Regions from separate parts of the Microbispora sp. CL1-1 genome, predicted to be linked through region 1. Evidence: riboswitches for the same ligand, from Rfam matches in the RefSeq annotation. Region 1 holds a riboswitch; each other region holds the start of a gene.
The links. A riboswitch is a leader RNA that binds a small molecule or an ion and turns the genes downstream of it on or off. The one in region 1 is predicted to bind cyclic di-AMP.
Positions count from the first base shown of each region.

Region 1 (5,356 bases):
TGATGCCGGCGCTCGTCCGGGAAGAAGGACGTCGCGGACCGCAGGGCGCAGGCGACGATCTCGATCGGCGACGCGTCCGGCGGCGCGGCCTCCACACCGGCGAGGAACGCCTGGGTGAACAGGTGCTGGTTGTGGAAGAGGACCTCGCGCTTGTCGCTGAAGTGGCGGTAGAAGGTGCGCTCGGTCAGGCCGACGGACTGTGCGATGTCCGTGGCGGTCGTCTGCTCGAACCCGTGGGTCGCGAACAGTTCGAGCGCGGCCTCCTGCAGCCGCTCGGCGGCCCCGGGCGCCCAACGCGTCATGCGATCAAGTGTAGTGATGACGGCCACGAAGGAGTACCGTAATGTCTGTGACTGACGTCAGTCACAGACATCAGTTTTTCGGGAAGTCGCTCCGCCCTGCCGGCGGTGCGCCGAAGGAGATTCCTCATGCGTGTTTTCGTCACCGGAGCCTCCGGATGGATCGGCTCCGCGGTGACCGATGAGCTGCTCGCCGCCGGTCACGAGGTCATCGGACTGGCGAGGTCGGACGCGTCCGCCGCCGCCCTGGAGGGCAAGGGGGCCCGGGTCCGCCGCGGCGACCTCGACGATCTCGACGGCATCCGCCTGGGCGCCCGGGACGCCGACGCCGTCATCCATCTCGCGAACAAGCACGACTGGTCCGACCCGGCCGGCACGGCGGCGACCGAACGAGCCGCCGTGCAGACCATCGGCGAGGCGCTGGAGGGAACCGGTCGTCCGTTCCTGCTCGCCTCGGGACTCGCCGGTTTCGCCCCGGGCCGGCCCGCCACCGAGGACGACCCGTCGCCGTTCCACGGCCCCGATTCGCCCCGCGGCGGGAGCGAGAACCTGGCGCTGGAGTTCGTCGAGCGTGGCGTGCACACCGTGAGCCTGCGCTTCGCGCCGACCGTGCACGGCACCGGCGACCACGGCTTCATCGCGATCCTCGCCGCGATCGCCCGCGAGAAGGGCGTTTCGGGTTACCCGGGCGACGGCGCCAACCGCTGGTCCGCCGTGCACGTGCGCGACGCCGCCCGCATGGTCGCACTCGGCCTGGAGAAGGCGCCCGCGGGCGCGCGGCTGCACGCCGTCGCCGAGGAAGGCGTCCCGACCCGCGTGATCGCGGAGGCGATCGGCCGCGCGTTCGGCCTTCCCGTCGCCTCGATCGCCCCCGGAGACGTGCCGGACCACTTCGGGTGGATCGGCAACTTCTTCGGCATGGACCTCGCGGCGACCAGCACCGCGACGCGCACCCTCCTCGGGTGGACGCCCACCGGCCCGGCCCTCGTCGACGACCTCGACACGGGCGCGTACGCGATCTCCCGTTGACGACGCCGCGACCAAGGGCGCGTCAAGCGAGGCCGGGAGATTTTTCCGGGTCCCGGCGCGGGGGTAGCGCCCCCGCGCCGGGCCCGCGGCGGAGGGCGGGGCAGCGCGGGATCGCCGTCAGGGGCGGGGTCCCGCTGATCGGGGGCCGCCTCACCGTACCCTTGCCGTCCGCTTTGTACCGGACTTGACGGGTAAAATCCCTCTTGTAGTTACTTGACCGGTCTGACCTGGTCTATTAGCTTTTAGGCAGCTCAGGGCGCACTTGCTCATCTCAATGGTCAAGAAGCCCTCCTCAGACCGACGCGGCCGGCCATCCCGGCCTGCCGCCCGGCCGCCGAGTCCGCGTCCGCGCGGAGCCGGGGACCCACCTCTCCTGGGGTGAATCGGCATGCGTGCCGTAGGGCGACTTCCAGCCCGAACCCGTCAGCTAACCCGGTAGGTGGCATGGAAGTAAGGGAGAACGCCCCACCATGCACGTCTTCACCACTTGGGTCCGCGCTGCCCTCGCGGGCGGAGCCCTCGCCTCGGCCGTGCTGATCGCGGCGCCCGCGGCGCACGCGGACAACCCGGCGACCGGGAAGGGTCCGGCGACCGCGCAGTCCATGCCGGAGATCGCCGCCAGGCTGCCCAAGATCACCTCGGCCGACGTGCTGAAGCTGGCCAGGAGCCAGATCGGGATCAGCGAGAACGCCAAGGGCGGCGGCACCAAGTTCCAGGAGTGGTACATGTCCACGCCGCGCGCCCGCGAGACCCTCGCCCGCGACGGCGGCAAGCTCGCCGACTACCTCAACGCCCCCTGGTGCGACATGTTCGTGTCCTGGGTGGGCCAGCAGCTCGGCATCGGCCCGGTGATGGGCGCCGACGCGTACACCGTGAAGCACGCGCAGTGGTTCGCCGACCACGGCCGCTGGGGTCACACGCCCAAGCCGGGCGCGGTGGTGTTCTTCGCCTGGAGCGGCAGCAAGCACATCGACGACATCAACCACGTCGGGTTCGTCGTCAAGGACAACGGCGACGGAACGATCCAGACCATCGAGGGCAACACGGGCGACGGCGGCGCCGTCGAGGCCCGCACCCGTCCCACCTGGCAGGTGGCGGGATACGGCTACCCGATGTACCCCGGGGACCTGTCCGCCTCCTCCTGACGGACGGCCTTCTGGCGGACGATCCATCGTCGTTCCGACGACGGCCCACAAGCGCGCCGGTGATCCCGGCGCGCTTCGCCGTCCTGGCCGGGAGCGTAGGGCTCCTGCCGAATTGACCTACGCGAGCGCGAGCTGCGAGCCTGACGGCATGCACGCGTTCGACGTCCTCGGCGATCCGGTGCGCCGCCGGATCCTGGAACTGCTCGCGGAGGGCGAGCGCCCCGCCGGGGAGATCGGCGCGATCGTGCAGGAGGAGTTCGGGATCTCCCAGCCCGGGGTGTCCCAGCACCTGCGCGTGCTGCGGGAGAGCGGTTTCGCGACGGTCCGGGCCGAGGGCACCCGGCGCCTTTACGCCGTCGACCCGGCGCCGCTCCGCGAGGTCGACACCTGGCTCGACCACTTCCGCCGCTTCTGGAACCAGCGCCTCGACGCCCTGGGCACCGAACTCGCCCGCGGCAGGCGCGAGCGCCGACTCCGGGACGACGCCCGTCCGTAAGCCGTGCGCGTGCAGATCGCCGCAATCTGCATTATTGGCTCAGAATCACCTGGCCGGCAGGAGTCACGCCGTGGTCATAGCGCTGCTGGGCGCTGGTTAGCGGAGCCGGCCGGGGAATCGGAGCCGCGACCGCGCTCGAGTTGGGCCGGCTCGGCTATCACGTGATAGTCAACTATCTGAGAGACGCCGACTCCGCGGAGCTGGTGGTCAAGCAGATCGGCGCCGCGCAGGCGGTACAGGCCGACGTGACCGACGAAGCCCAGGTGACCATGCTGGTACCGGGTGGTCGCCGAGCACGGGCGGATCGACGTGCTTGTGGGCAACGCCCACACCGCGGCGCCGCCTTTCGGCCCGCTGGAGCATGTGCCGTGGGAGGCGTTCGCAGCCAAGATCAGCGATGAGCTGGCCGGCATATACCACCTGACCCGGCGGGTGCTGCCGGTCATGCGCCGGCGGCGGTCCGGCCGGATCGTCTACGTCTCCGCTACCGCGGCCGAGCTGATCATCGGCAGTGCCGCCCAGTCCACTGCCAAAGCCGCGGTGAACGCCTTCGCCCAGCAGATCGCCGGCGAGACCATACGGGACGGCATCACCGTCAATGCCGTCGCCCCTGGCGCGGTTCGTACCGATGCCACCGCTGAGGTGTTCACCGATGGCATCCGGCGCCACTTCGGTGACCGGTCGGTGACCGGCACGATGCTGCGGCCGCAGGATTTGGCTCGCCCGATCGCCGCGCTCGTGGACGGCGCGTTCGCCACGGTCACCGGCCAGGTGATCCGGGTCGATGGCGGATACGGGCTGCTGAGTCAGTTGCTGGACGGCCTACCGGCCCAGTTCTCCACGGCTTCGTGACCCTCAGAACAGGGAGTGCGGCTCAAACCCCAGGTTGATGACGTCGACCCAGGTCACAGCCCGGGGGAATACGCTGATGAGGCGGTCGCGCTCATGTCCGAGCTCCACCGGCCGACGGGCCTGCGGTTGTCGGCGGGCCTGCGCGCTTAGAGAGTTGCGGTACACCGTCGCCATTCCGATGGCGAACCCATCAGGTCGGCGACGGTGATCGCGGGTGGCACGCGCACTGGTTCGGCCTGCTGTCGCGTGCTCAGCTTGGGCGGGCCTCGGGCCCGGACCGGCATTCGCGACAGGCCGAGGTCAGGCGCCGACGTAGGCCGCGAGGTGCTCGCCGGTGAGGGTGGAGCGGGCGGCGACGAGGTCGGCCGGGGTGCCTTCGAAGACGATCCGGCCGCCGTCGTGACCGGCGCCGGGGCCCAGGTCGATGATCCAGTCGGCGTGCGCCATGACCGCCTGGTGGTGCTCGATCACGATGACCGACTTGCCGGAGTCGACCAGCCGGTCGAGCAGCCCGAGCAGTTGCTCGACGTCGGCGAGGTGGAGACCGGCGGTCGGCTCGTCGAGGACGTAGACGCCGCCCTTGTCGGCCATGTGGGTGGCGAGCTTGAGCCGCTGCCGTTCGCCGCCGGACAGCGTGGTGAGCGGCTGGCCGAGGGTGAGGTAGCCGAGGCCGACGTCGGCGAGCCGGTCGAGGATGGCGCGCGCGGCGGGCGTGCGGGCCTCGCCGGAGCCGAAGAACTCCTGTGCCTCCGACACGGGCATCGCGAGCACCTCGCTGATGTCGTGCCCGCCGAGCTTGTGCTCCAGCACCGCCGCCTGGAACCGCTTCCCCTCGCACTCCTCGCAGGTGGTGGACACTCCGGCCATCATCGCCAGGTCGGTGTAGATCACGCCGGCGCCGTTGCAGGTGGGGCAGGCGCCCTCGGAGTTGGCGCTGAACAGCGCCGGCTTCACGCCGTTGGCCTTCGCGAACGCCTTGCGGATCGGGTCGAGCAGCCCGGTGTAGGTCGCCGGGTTGCTCCGCCGCGAGCCGCGGATGCCGCCCTGGTCGACCGACACCACGCCCGCGCCGGCCGGGACCGACCCGTGGATGAGCGAGCTCTTGCCCGACCCGGCGACTCCGGTGACGACGACGAGCACCCCGAGCGGGATGTCGACGTCGACGTCGCGCAGGTTGTTCGCCGTCGCGCCGCGGATCTCCAGGGTGCCGGTGGGCGTGCGCACCGTTTCCTTGAGGGCCGCCCGGTCGTCGAAATGGCGGCCGGTGACGGTGCCGCTGGCCCGCAGCCCCTCGACGGTGCCCTCGAAGCACACCGTGCCGCCCGCCGTGCCGGCGCCGGGGCCGAGGTCGACGACGTGGTCGGCGATCGCGATCATCTCCGGCTTGTGCTCCACGACCAGCACCGTGTTGCCCTTGTCCCGCAGCCGCAGCAGCAGGTCGTTCATCCGCTGGATGTCGTGAGGGTGCAGGCCAGTCGTGGGCTCGTCGAAGACGTAGGTGACGTCGGTGAGCGAGGAGCCGAGGTGGCGGATCA
Region 1 is NZ_JAATEK010000037.1:52,819-58,174, forward strand. It holds gene HCK04_RS31565 (TetR/AcrR family transcriptional regulator) at 1-302, opposite strand, end outside; gene HCK04_RS31570 (SDR family oxidoreductase) at 429-1,328, shown strand; cyclic di-AMP (ydaO/yuaA leader) riboswitch at 1,651-1,784, shown strand; gene HCK04_RS31575 (CHAP domain-containing protein) at 1,799-2,473, shown strand; gene HCK04_RS31580 (metalloregulator ArsR/SmtB family transcription factor) at 2,622-2,969, shown strand; gene HCK04_RS31585 (SDR family oxidoreductase) at 3,252-3,821, shown strand; gene HCK04_RS31590 (excinuclease ABC subunit UvrA) at 4,122-5,356, opposite strand, start outside.

Region 2 (5,356 bases), on a different contig from region 1:
CGGCCGGGCGACGAGGGCCGGGTCTTCTACCGCAAGCCCTGGTGGCAGAAGGTCATCATCATGACCGGCGGCCCGGCGATGAACTTCGTGCTCGCGTTCGTGCTGTTCGCGGTCGTGATGATGGGCTTCGGCGTCCGTGAGCTGACCCCCGTCGTGGCCTCGGTGTCCAAGTGCGCCATCCCGGCGGCCGAGGCGGACCACCGGGACTGCCGCGACAGCGACCCGCTGACGCCCGCCGCCAAGGCCGGTCTGCGGCCCGGAGACCACATCGTCGCCATCGGCGGCACGCCGGTCACCGACTGGGAGGCCGCGCAGCGCCTGATCCGGGAGCACGGCGCGGGGGTGACCACGCTCGGCATCGAGCGGGGCGGGCAGCGGACCGACCTCCAGGTCGACCTGATCGCGCAGGACATGCCCTCGCTCACCGACCCGGACAAGATCGAGAAGAACGTCGGCTTCCTGGGAGTGAGCCCGACCACCGTCGTGGTGAAGAAGGGCCCCGGTTATGTCGTCGGGCAGATGTGGGAGCTGACCGAGCGCACCGCCGTCGCTATGGTCAACATCCCCAAGAAGATGGTCGGCGTGTGGAACGCCGCGTTCTCGGGGGAGAAGCGCGACCCGAACGGGCCGATCGGCATCGTCGGGGCGGGCCGCATCGGCGGTGAGATCGCCGCCTCCGACCTCTCGGTCGAGAACAAGATCGAAATCTTCATCAACCTGCTCGCCGGGCTGAACCTCGCCGTGGGCATGTTCAACCTGATCCCGCTGCTGCCGCTGGACGGCGGCCATATCGCCGGCGGGCTCTGGGAGGGCGTCAAGCGGGCGTTCGCGCGGGTGCGCCGCAGGCCCGTCCCCGGTTATGTGGACGTGGCCAAGGCGCTCCCGCTGACGTACGTCATGGCGGCCCTGCTGGTCGTCATGGGCGGCCTGCTCATCTACGCCGACCTCGTCAACCCGGTCCGCCTGTCCGGCTGAGGGAGGCCACTCGCCGTCGGGGGCTACTCGCCCGTCACGCCGTCGACGCGCTCGCGCAGCAGATCGGCGTGGCCGTTGTGGCGGGCGTACTCCTCGATCATGTGGCACATGATCCACCGCAGCGAGTAGTGGACGCCGTCACGAGTGGACGCCTTCGTCATGGCGTCCAGGTCGGCGCAGGCCTCCTCGGCCGCCCGCGCCTGCTCGATCTCCGCCTGCCAGGTCGCGAAGGCCTCCTCGGCCGACGCGGTGTCCACATTGTCGAACTCGCCGTCCGGGTCGTCGGCACTGAAGTAGATGCCGCCAAGATCCTCGCCGTTCAGCCGCCTCCGGAACCAGGCCCGCTCGACGTCGGCCATGTGCCGTACGAGGCCGAGCAGCGACATGCTGGAGGGCGGCACCGAGCGCAGCCGCAACTGCTCCTCGGTGAGGCCCCGGCACTTCACGGCGAGGGTGTCACGGTGCCAGTCCAGCCAGGCGCGCAGCATCTCGCGCTCTCCCGCGACGACGGGGGGATCGATACGTGTGTCGGTCATCCCGGCATCCTCCCCCGGACCCGGCGCGTAGTCACCCCGATTAGCGGGCGGAGGCACCCGGCGGTTCTGCCCGTCCCGGCACCCCCCTCCTGAGCGCGGTTCATGACGTAGCCGAAGGCCGGGCCGCACGCCGGGCCTGCACCCGACGGGAGGCCGAACCCGGCCGTCTTGACTCGGATTCGGACAGGTAATTGATCAGACTTGTGTAATTGTGGCGAATGTGATCAAAATCAGTTCAGCCTTCAACTACTTGGTTGAAGCGTCACACCGTACGGATGAGGAGAGGCATGAAGCGCACCATCTCCGTTCTCACCGTCGCCGCCGGCGTTCTCGGCGTCACGCTCACCGGCGCCGGCCCCGCGCTCGCGGACACCTCCGCAGTGGACTGCTCCACGGGCGGGTACACCTACGTCGTCAACAAATACGTCCCCACCAACGTCGAGTCGCCGGCGGTGGACAATCGCCTCTACAACATCGCCGGTCCGACGGCGTACACGCACGAGGTCTGCCTCGACATCCCCGACAACGAGACGTTCACGATCGAGGTCCGGATCGGGCCCACGGGGTCACAGCAGGTCATCGTGGACGACAGGCCCGGGGACAAGATCTTCCGCTTCTCGCCCGGCACCAACACCTTCTGGCAGGTCTACGGCACGCTGACCGGGCCCGGCAGCACCTACCTCTACTACACCTGGCACGAGAAGCAGATCCCGGCCTGACCCGGAGCGGGCCGGCCGCCTCGCTCGCCGAGGTGGCCGGCCCACCCCGCGAGTGCCCTGGCAGGTCAGTACATCGAGATGTGTACGTGGTCGTAGTGGTTTGCGGTGATTCCGCCGCGGTCGGACATGAGCCGCCAGCCGGGACGGCCGAGGTTGTAGATGCGCTGCTGCCAGATCACGTACATGACGCCGAGCTTGGGGCCGTTCTTGATGGCCCAGTCGGCCAGGCTGTCGCCGAGCGCCTTCATCTCGGGGGAGGGCATGGCGCCGCCCGAGCTCATCATGAAGTCGCAGGCGCGCCCGAGAGGATGCTCGCCGCTGTTCTCCGCCCGGTAGCAGCCCACCGGGAACCGCAGGCTGAAGTGGTTTTCGACCTCGGTGCGCATGAACCTCATCCGGGGCGTGATGTTGTCGGCACCGCTGGGCAGCTCCGGTGCCCACGACCCACCCGGGAGCTTTCCCGGCGCGATCGGGATCAGCGCGTCGAGCTTGTCCTTGATCTCGTCGATGAGGTCCTCGGCGTCCTTGCGCTGTACGGCGACCGCCTCGGCCTGCGCCTTCAGTTGCGCGGTCAGCGTCTTGGCGGCGTCCGCGGCCTGCTGCCGGGCGTCGCGGACCCGGTCGAAGTGCGCGAGCCGGGCGGCCTGTTCCTCTTTGAGCTGGTAGTTGAGCGCGGCGGTGTTCATGTCGGGCAGCGCCATCGCGCTTTCGGTCTGGTAGCGCAGCCCGGCCATCTGCCGTACGGCGTCGCTGGCGGCCTGGTAGTCGGCCTGGGCCCTGGCCAGCCGGTCGCGAGCCGCCTTCTCCTCCTCACGGGCCTTGGCGAGGGCGACACGCTTGGCGTTGTAGTCGGCGATCAGCCGGTTGACCTTCTGCCGCAGGTCCGACAGCTCCTTCTTGAGCTGTTTCTCCGTCGGTTTGGGCTCGGCGACGCCCGGCGCCGCCGTACCGAACACGAGGACGGCGGAGGCGAGCACGCCGACAGCCAGGGGGAATGCGCGGGGCAGAGCCCACTCCTCTCCATCTGCCGACCGGGTTAGCTGACGGGTTCGGGCTGGAGGAGCCCGGGCAGGCGACTGCCTTGACCCCAGGTGCGTGATTGGGTCCCCGGTTCCCGGGCGGGGCGCCCGGGATTAGGCGTACCGGTTGTGACGGCCGGTGTCAGGGATACTAGTGGTAAAGAAACCGTCGCTGCCACCAAAGCCGCAATCAATCGGAGATCAGGCCGTTATCGCCTCGCGAAGCATCCGGGCGGCCTCCTCGGGCAGCACGTCGTTGACGAACGCGCCCATGGCCGACTCCGATCCGGCCAGATACTTGAGCTTGTTGGGCGCCCGCCGGATCGTGAAAAGCTGCAGGTGAAGGTAGGCGAGGTCGCGCCGGTAGGTGACAGGAGCCTGGTGCCAGGCCGCGACGTACGGCATGACGGCGCCGAACAGCCCGTCCAGGCGGCGCAGCACCTCGATGTAGAGCGGCGCGAACGCGGCTCGCTCCTCCGGCGACAGCGCCGGGATGTCGGGCACCTGGCGGTGCGGGTAGACGTGCACCTCGAACGGGTAGCGCGCGGCGGCGGGCACGAAGGCCGTCCAGTGCTCGTTGGCGGCCACCACCCGGGGGCCCTTCCGCTCGGCGGCCAGGACATCCGCGAACAGGTTGCCGCCCTGATGACGGGCGGCGGCGTTCAGCATCTGCCGGGTGCGCGGCGTGACGTACGGATAGGCGTAGATCTGCCCGTGCGGGTGCGGCAGCGTGATGCCGATCTCGGCGCCGCGGTTCTCGAAGCAGAAGACCTGCTCCACGCCGGGCAGCGAGGACAGCTCGGCCGTACGGTCGGCCCACGCCTCGACGACCAGCTCGGCCTGCTCGTCGCTCAGCGAGCTGAACGACGCGTTGTGGTCGGAGGTGAAGCAGACGACCTCGCAGCGCCCGATCCCCGGACGCACCTCGCTCAGCCCGCCCACCTGCTCGTACGAGCCCGTGTTGAAGCTGAACGACGGGAAGCGGTTCTCGAACACCGCCACCTCGTACGGCGAGGGGATCTCCGAGCCGGGATGACCCGGGCAGAGCGGGCACTCCTCCGCCGACGGCAGGTGTGTGCGTGTCTGGCGATGCCGGGCGACGGCCACCCACTCGTCCATCAGGGGGTCGTAGCGCAGCTCGGAGGCGAGCGGGCGCGGCGGCAGGTCCCTGGTGTCGATGGCGCTGTGGTCGGCGTCGTCGCGCCGGTCGAAGTAGATCAGCTCACGGCCGTCGGCGAGATGGGTGATGGTGCGCTTCACAGAGCGGTCTCCAGCTTCACGGTGCGATCTCCGGCTTTCACAGTGCGGTGTCCCGGGTCGGAGCGGGCTTACAAGGGGGTCGGTGCGGGTTTGCGAAAGGGGGACACGGCGGGCGCGCGGAGGCCGGGGGATGCACCGGGTTTACTACAGGCGTCGGAGGACGTGCGGCGGGCCGGCGTCACAGCGCGGTCTCCAGCTCGGTCTCCCCGGACGGATCGACGAGGAGGAGCTCGCCGGCGTGCTCCGACAGCGCGTCGCGTGCCTCCTCCGGCAGGCCGACGTCGCTCACGACCACGCCGGCCTCGTCGAGGGCGGCGATCGTGCTGAAGCCGATCGTCCCCCACTTGGTGTGGTCGGCCAGGACCACGAGCTGCTGGGCGGCCGCGATGAGGGCGCGGTCGGTCTCCGCCTCCAGCAGGTTGGGCGTGGTGTAACCGGCCCGGACGCTCATGCCGTGCACGCCCAGCATGAGCGTGTCGACGTTCAGGGAGCGGACGGCCGCCACGGCCACCGGGCCGACCAGCGCGTCGGAGGGCGTGCGCACGCCTCCCACCAGCACCACGGTCTGGTCGGGCCGTCCCGCGCGGTGGAAGACGTCGGCCACCTGCACCGAGTTGGTGATCACGGTCAGCTCGGGCACGTCCACCAGATGGTGGGCCAGTGTCCAGGTCGTGGTGCCGGCCGAGAGCGCTACGGAGCTGCCCGGCCGCACGAGCAGGGCGGCCCTGCGGGCGATGGCCTCCTTCTCGGCCTGCTGCCGCACCGACTTGGCCGCGAAGCCCGGCTCCTCCGTCGAGCCCGTGCCGGTGGCGGTCGCCCCGCCGTGCACCTTGACGATCAGGCCGCG
Region 2 is NZ_JAATEK010000026.1:91,715-97,070, forward strand. It holds gene HCK04_RS26740 (M50 family metallopeptidase) at 1-975, shown strand, start outside; gene HCK04_RS26745 (DinB family protein) at 999-1,511, opposite strand; gene HCK04_RS26750 (hypothetical protein) at 1,799-2,230, shown strand; gene HCK04_RS26755 (hypothetical protein) at 2,296-3,207, opposite strand; cyclic di-AMP (ydaO/yuaA leader) riboswitch at 3,242-3,380, opposite strand; gene galT (galactose-1-phosphate uridylyltransferase) at 3,451-4,509, opposite strand; gene HCK04_RS26765 (DeoR/GlpR family DNA-binding transcription regulator) at 4,688-5,356, opposite strand, start outside.
Region 2: it holds a riboswitch for cyclic di-AMP, as region 1 does, so the genes downstream of both, HCK04_RS26755 (hypothetical protein) here and HCK04_RS31575 (CHAP domain-containing protein) in region 1, are expected to answer to the same signal.

Region 3 (5,356 bases), on a different contig from region 1:
CCGCCGGCCCGTGGAGGAGTTCCGGATCGACGGCACGACAAGGAGGGGATTTCTCATGAAGACACGGAAATTCCGATTAGCGGCGGCAGCGGTCTCGGTGACCGCGGTCCTCGGGGCGGTGGTCCCGTCCGGCCCGGCGGCCGGCGCACAGTCCGCCCTGCGGATCTATCGTGGCACCGCCACCGTGGTGGTCGACGTCTACGACTACTGCGGAGGTCCCCTCTGGGGCGAGCACCGGTTCGTCGGCACCAGCCGATACAAGGCGGCCGCGAAATTCGTCACCGGTCCACGCAAGTCCGCCGCGGGCAGGGTCGAACGCAACCCCTTCTACTGGGAGTTCTATGTGGGCGACATCGGAGCGCTCGGATCCTTCCAGTTCGGCTCCGCCCACGTTGTCACCGCGTCGGCCCGCGATCTCGGCGGTAACGTACGCGACCCGAAACTCCTGCTGGGCTACTGGGTCACCAGCCGATCGGGCACCTCCTGGTCCGGCAAGCTGGTCGACAGCCACCGCGCCGAAGGGGCCACGTTCAACCATTTCTACGGCGAGAAGACCATCGTCCCCTGCCGCGATCTCGGCACGTCTCGTTTCCTCTACGCCGTCAACGCCGGGGCCACGGTCTCGGGCCGGGTGAGCTCGGGGAGCGCGGCGTTCACCATCCGCGGCTCGACCTACGGCGACAACTACCGGTTCAGGATCACGTTCAACGGCTGACGGGAACGTTCCACGGGTACGACAGGAGGACCAGGTTCGCCACACGGTTCGTGCGGCGACGGCGCACCGGGGGTGGCGCCGCCGCCGGCACCGCGGGCGGGGCGGCGCCGGTCCTCGACCAGCCGCCGGGACGTACGGAGGTGTTGGCCGATGAACGGACGTGTCCTGCCGGTCGCCCTGCTGACAGCCGGTCTGCTGGCCGGCACGGGCGGCGCGTACGGCACCGCCGCCTCGGCCGCGACGCCTTCCTCACCCGGTGTGCCCACCGCGCCCAGCGACCCGACGCCGACGCCGACGCCGACGCCGACAACGCCGCCGACAACGCCGCCGACAACGACGGCCGACCACAACGACCAGGACGTCATGTTCGCCCGGATGATGATCCCCCATCATCAGCAGGCGGTGGAGATGGGGCGACTGGCCGAAGACCGGGCGGCGGACGCCCGGGTCGCGCGGCTCGCCCGGCGGATCGAGGCCACGCAGGCTCCCGAGATCCGGACGATGAGCGGCTGGCTCACGACCTGGGGCGAACAGGTGCCCGGGGAGAGCCCGGCGCCGACGCATCACGCCATGCCCGGGATGATGTCCCCCGAGGACATGCGGCGTCTCGAAGGGCTGTCCGGACGGGACTTCGACCGGGCCTTCCTCACGATGATGATCCGGCACCACGAAGGCGCCGTCACCATGGCGCGCGACGAGCTGAGCGGCGGAAGCTACGAGCCGGCGCGTAGGCTGGCGGAGTCGATCATCTCCAGCCAGTCGGCCGAGATCAAGGAGATGAAGAGCATGCTGAGCGGCCTGCCTGGTTGACCTGCCGGGTCAGCATGCCGGGTCAGGGCACCGTGACGGCCCGGACCGGCGCCGTGCTCGCCGTGGCAGTCGCCACGGCGGAAGCGGCGAGCACGGCGCCGTCGAACACGTCGCCGACGAGCGTGGCGCCGTCGAGTATGGCGTTCGAAGCCCTGGCCGTTTCGGACCGGCCGGAGGTTCCCCTGATCGGGCCGGAGATCGCCAGGGCCGGGCCGGAGGTCCCAAGGCCCGGGCTGGAGTCCCTATGAGCGGCGGGAGATCCGGAAGGGGGAGGTCACCCGCGCTTGCGGTGCCGTCCGTCGGACGACGCCGCCGCGGTCTTGACCCGTATCCCGGTCACGGCGGTGGAGACCACCGCGAACAGCAGACCGGCCGACAGGACGGCGTCGCCCGGCGACCACACGATGTCGAGCGGCTTCCCCTGCGTGGCCGCCATGTTCCTGGTGGCGGGCGCAGCGGCGCTCTGGACGCTCGCGTTCACGGCCGCCATGGGCTGGATCGTCACCGGCGTCTTCGGCGTCACCTTGACCTTGCGCGGCAGGCCGTACCCGACGATCGTGCTCGTGTCGCGGACCTTGCGCTTCAGCCACACGCCGTCGACGTTGCCCTCGATCGTGTGGACCTTCCGGCCGACGACCTTCTCGACGATGCCGACGTGGTCGATGTCGCGGATCTTCTTGGACCCTGACCAGGCGAAGAAGACCACGGCGCCCGGCTCGGGCTTGTCGCTCCAGGCGTGGTGCTTCTCGAACCACTTGGCGTGCCGCGTGGTCAGCGCGAACTCGCCGACATGGTCCTGCACCCCGGCCCGGTCGGCCGCCCAGGAGACGAACATGTCGCACCACGGGGCGGCCTTGAAGTCGGGGTCCTTGGCGACGTTTTCGGCGTACCACTCGCCGAACTTGGTGTGTTTCCCGGCTCGTTCGCGGTAGCCCAGCTCGGGGCGTACGGCGTCGAGCAGCTGTCGAGCTATCGGATCGGTGGAAATCGGGGGCTCCTCATGGCGCGCTTCGAGACATGACGAACCGGCCCGCGGGCGTGCGGCATGACGGCATGACCGTCCGGGGACACGCCACGGCGGGGCGGAATCAGAAACGGGAGATGTGGCAGCCCGTCACGGGCGCGCCATCACCCCGGAAGCCTGGAGACGTTCCAGGGCGGGCAGGTGGTCCGGCGACACGACGCGGACCGGGTGGGCAGGTGGAGCCGACACTCCACGCTCTCCTCTCCTTGGCCGCCTACCGGGTTAGCTGACGGGTTCGGGCCAGGAGTAGCCCTACCGGATGGTCCGGATTCACCCCAAGAGACGTGGGTCCCCGGTTCCCGGGATCGATGACTTCCGGGATTCGGCGGTCGCCGGTCGTCCTCGGGTTGAGGACCGCTCACCGGCGAGACACACGGGAAGCTTAGTAGATAACAAGTAAGACACGGCCAAATGGCCTGTAAAGGGGATCATCCCGGCTGTCGCCGTTCCCTGCTTCCGCAGGTCCTCACGGTCGCGGGCCGCCCGCGGTGAGATGCGCCACACCACGCCGTACGGCGCGGCTCTGCCAGCGCGGGTCTGCCGGCGCGGGGTCTGCCGGCGCGGCTCTGCCAGCGCGGGCCTGCTCGCGCGTGTCTGCCGGCGCGGGGTCTGCTGGGCCGAGTGCCGACGCGGTCGAGGGCTTCCGGCTGTCTTGGCGCTCCCCTCGCTCGCGTAGTCGCCGGGTCTGTCCGCGCGTCAGCCTGGGCCTGCCCTGCGCATCGCCCACGCTCCCGCCTCACGCCTCACGCCTCACGCCCGCAGCCTCCGGGGCCGGTCCGTGCGTCGCCTGGGCCGGCCTGTGGGTCCTCCACCGCCTGCCTCCCGCCTTACTCGTGTAGTCGTCGGGCTTGTCCGAGGCGGTGGTAGGTGAAGGCCCAGCGGTCTTCGCCGACTTTGCGGCGGGTGTAGCGCTCGGGGTGCTGGTAGCGGTCGCGGTTGTGGAACTGGCACGCCGGGCCCAGCAGCTTCAGGTCCGTGAGCCCGCCGGTGCTCCAGTTGTCGGCGTGGTCGATCTGGCACATGGTCGCCGGGAGCGGGCAGCCGTCGACCCAGCACGTGGCATACCGGGCGAAGATGGCCCGCCGCTGGGCAGGAGTCGCCAGACGGACCTTGCGCCCCATGTCCAGCACCTGTCCCTCGGCGTTCATGACGATCCGCACCAGAGTCGAGGTCCGGGCGAGCCGATGCACGCTGGAGACGGGCAGCACCTGCCCGGTCGCCAGCAACAACCCCGGCGCTGTCCCCGGTGCCATCCCCAACGACGCCCCCAGCAGCGTGCCTGCCGACGCTCCCAACGACGCACCCAAGAACGCCCCGGGCATCGCGCCCGCCGACGCACCCGGAGATCCCGGTGACCCACCTTGCGCCGCCCCCCGCGATGCCCCCTGTGCGGCTCCTTGCGATGCCTCCTGCGCCGTCTCCGGTGTCGCTCGCCCGGCTCCCGGTGCCGTTTCCGATGCCCATCCGGGTGGTGTCTCCCGCTCCGGTCCGGGCCCGCCGGGCGTCGCTCCCGACGGTCCCGATGTCCCCGACGCCTGCGTCGCACGCGAGCACCGCGCCTCGCCGCAGCACCGGCACGCGCCCTGGCCGTCGCACCGGCACGTGCTGTGGCCATGCCGGCAGTCCCCCGCAGGCCCAGGCCCGGCGTGGGTGTGACGTGCGGAGGCGTCCTCGGGCGGAGGGTCCGGCCACGCCGCCTCCGAAGGCGCCACCTCCGTAGGCGCTGCCTGCGAGTGCGCCGCCTGCGATGGCGGCGCATCCGAAGCCGTCGCGACCGAAGCCGTCGCACCCGAAGACGCTATGTCCGAAGAGACTGTGTCCGAAGGGGCAGCGTGCGAAGGGGCTGTGTGCCAATGCCCGCCACCATGAGCAGGCCATGCTGACACACCCCGCCGGACATGGGTTGCTCCAGACCGGGCCGCACCGCGATCCCACCCATCGCCCTTGGCGGGCGCGGTCTCGTCGCTCCCGGCAGAGCTGGTACTCACGGTGTCGTCGTCCTCGGCGGAGCCGGCATTCGCGGTGTGGTCGCCCTCAGCAGAGGCGGTGCTTGCGGTGGTGTCGCGCGGCTCGCACTCGCCGGGCCGCCGCTCACCGGCCCCGCGCTCACCGGCTCCCCAGCCACAAGGCTCCTCATCGCGAAGTCCGATCGCGGCGTCGCCAGAGCCAGCGGCAGGGCCGGTGGCAGGGGCAGCCTCGGCGATGTCGAGCCCGTCCGGGCCGTCAGGGGTATCGGTGCCACCCGAAGCATCGGGGTCGGCCATCGCGCCGGAAACGGCGTCGTCGGCGTCGGCGGGCGCAGGGGCGGCAGTGGTGTCGGCGCTCCCGGCACCGGCATCCGCCTCGGTCTCGGCAGTGTCGAACTCCTCCGGGATGTCGAGGTCGTCGGCCTCGCCGGGCGTCGGATCGCCCGTGTCCTCCCGGCCTTCCCCGAAGCCCCCGGCATCCCGCGCGTTTTCGACGTGGTCGGTGGTGTCGTCGGCCTGGCTCGGCTCGTCAGTGGTTCCGGTGGTGTCGGGGGCGTAGTCGCTGGGGGCGCTGTCGCCGAGGTCTGCGAAGTGGTCGCTGACGTCGTCGTCGGCGGCAGGGTCGGCGGTGTCTTGGGTGGCCGGGTCGGTGTCTTGGGTGGCCGGGTCGCTGGTGTCGTCGGCGGGGTGTGGGTTGTCGTCGGTGGGGTCGGTGGTTTCGGGGTCGGTGGGGAGGGAATCGGCGCTGACCACGACGAGGAGCTCGGTGACGATCTTCTGCTCCAGCACGGCGATCAGCGCGTCCGCCTGACGTACCGTCAGCGGGCGGTCATCCCCCTG
Region 3 is NZ_JAATEK010000016.1:88-5,443, reverse strand. It holds gene HCK04_RS19810 (hypothetical protein) at 56-715, shown strand; gene HCK04_RS19805 (DUF305 domain-containing protein) at 866-1,525, shown strand; gene HCK04_RS19800 (CHAP domain-containing protein) at 1,800-2,462, opposite strand; cyclic di-AMP (ydaO/yuaA leader) riboswitch at 2,745-2,887, opposite strand; partial or broken gene HCK04_RS19795 (DUF222 domain-containing protein) at 3,377-5,356, opposite strand, start outside.
Region 3: it holds a riboswitch for cyclic di-AMP, as region 1 does, so the genes downstream of both, HCK04_RS19800 (CHAP domain-containing protein) here and HCK04_RS31575 (CHAP domain-containing protein) in region 1, are expected to answer to the same signal.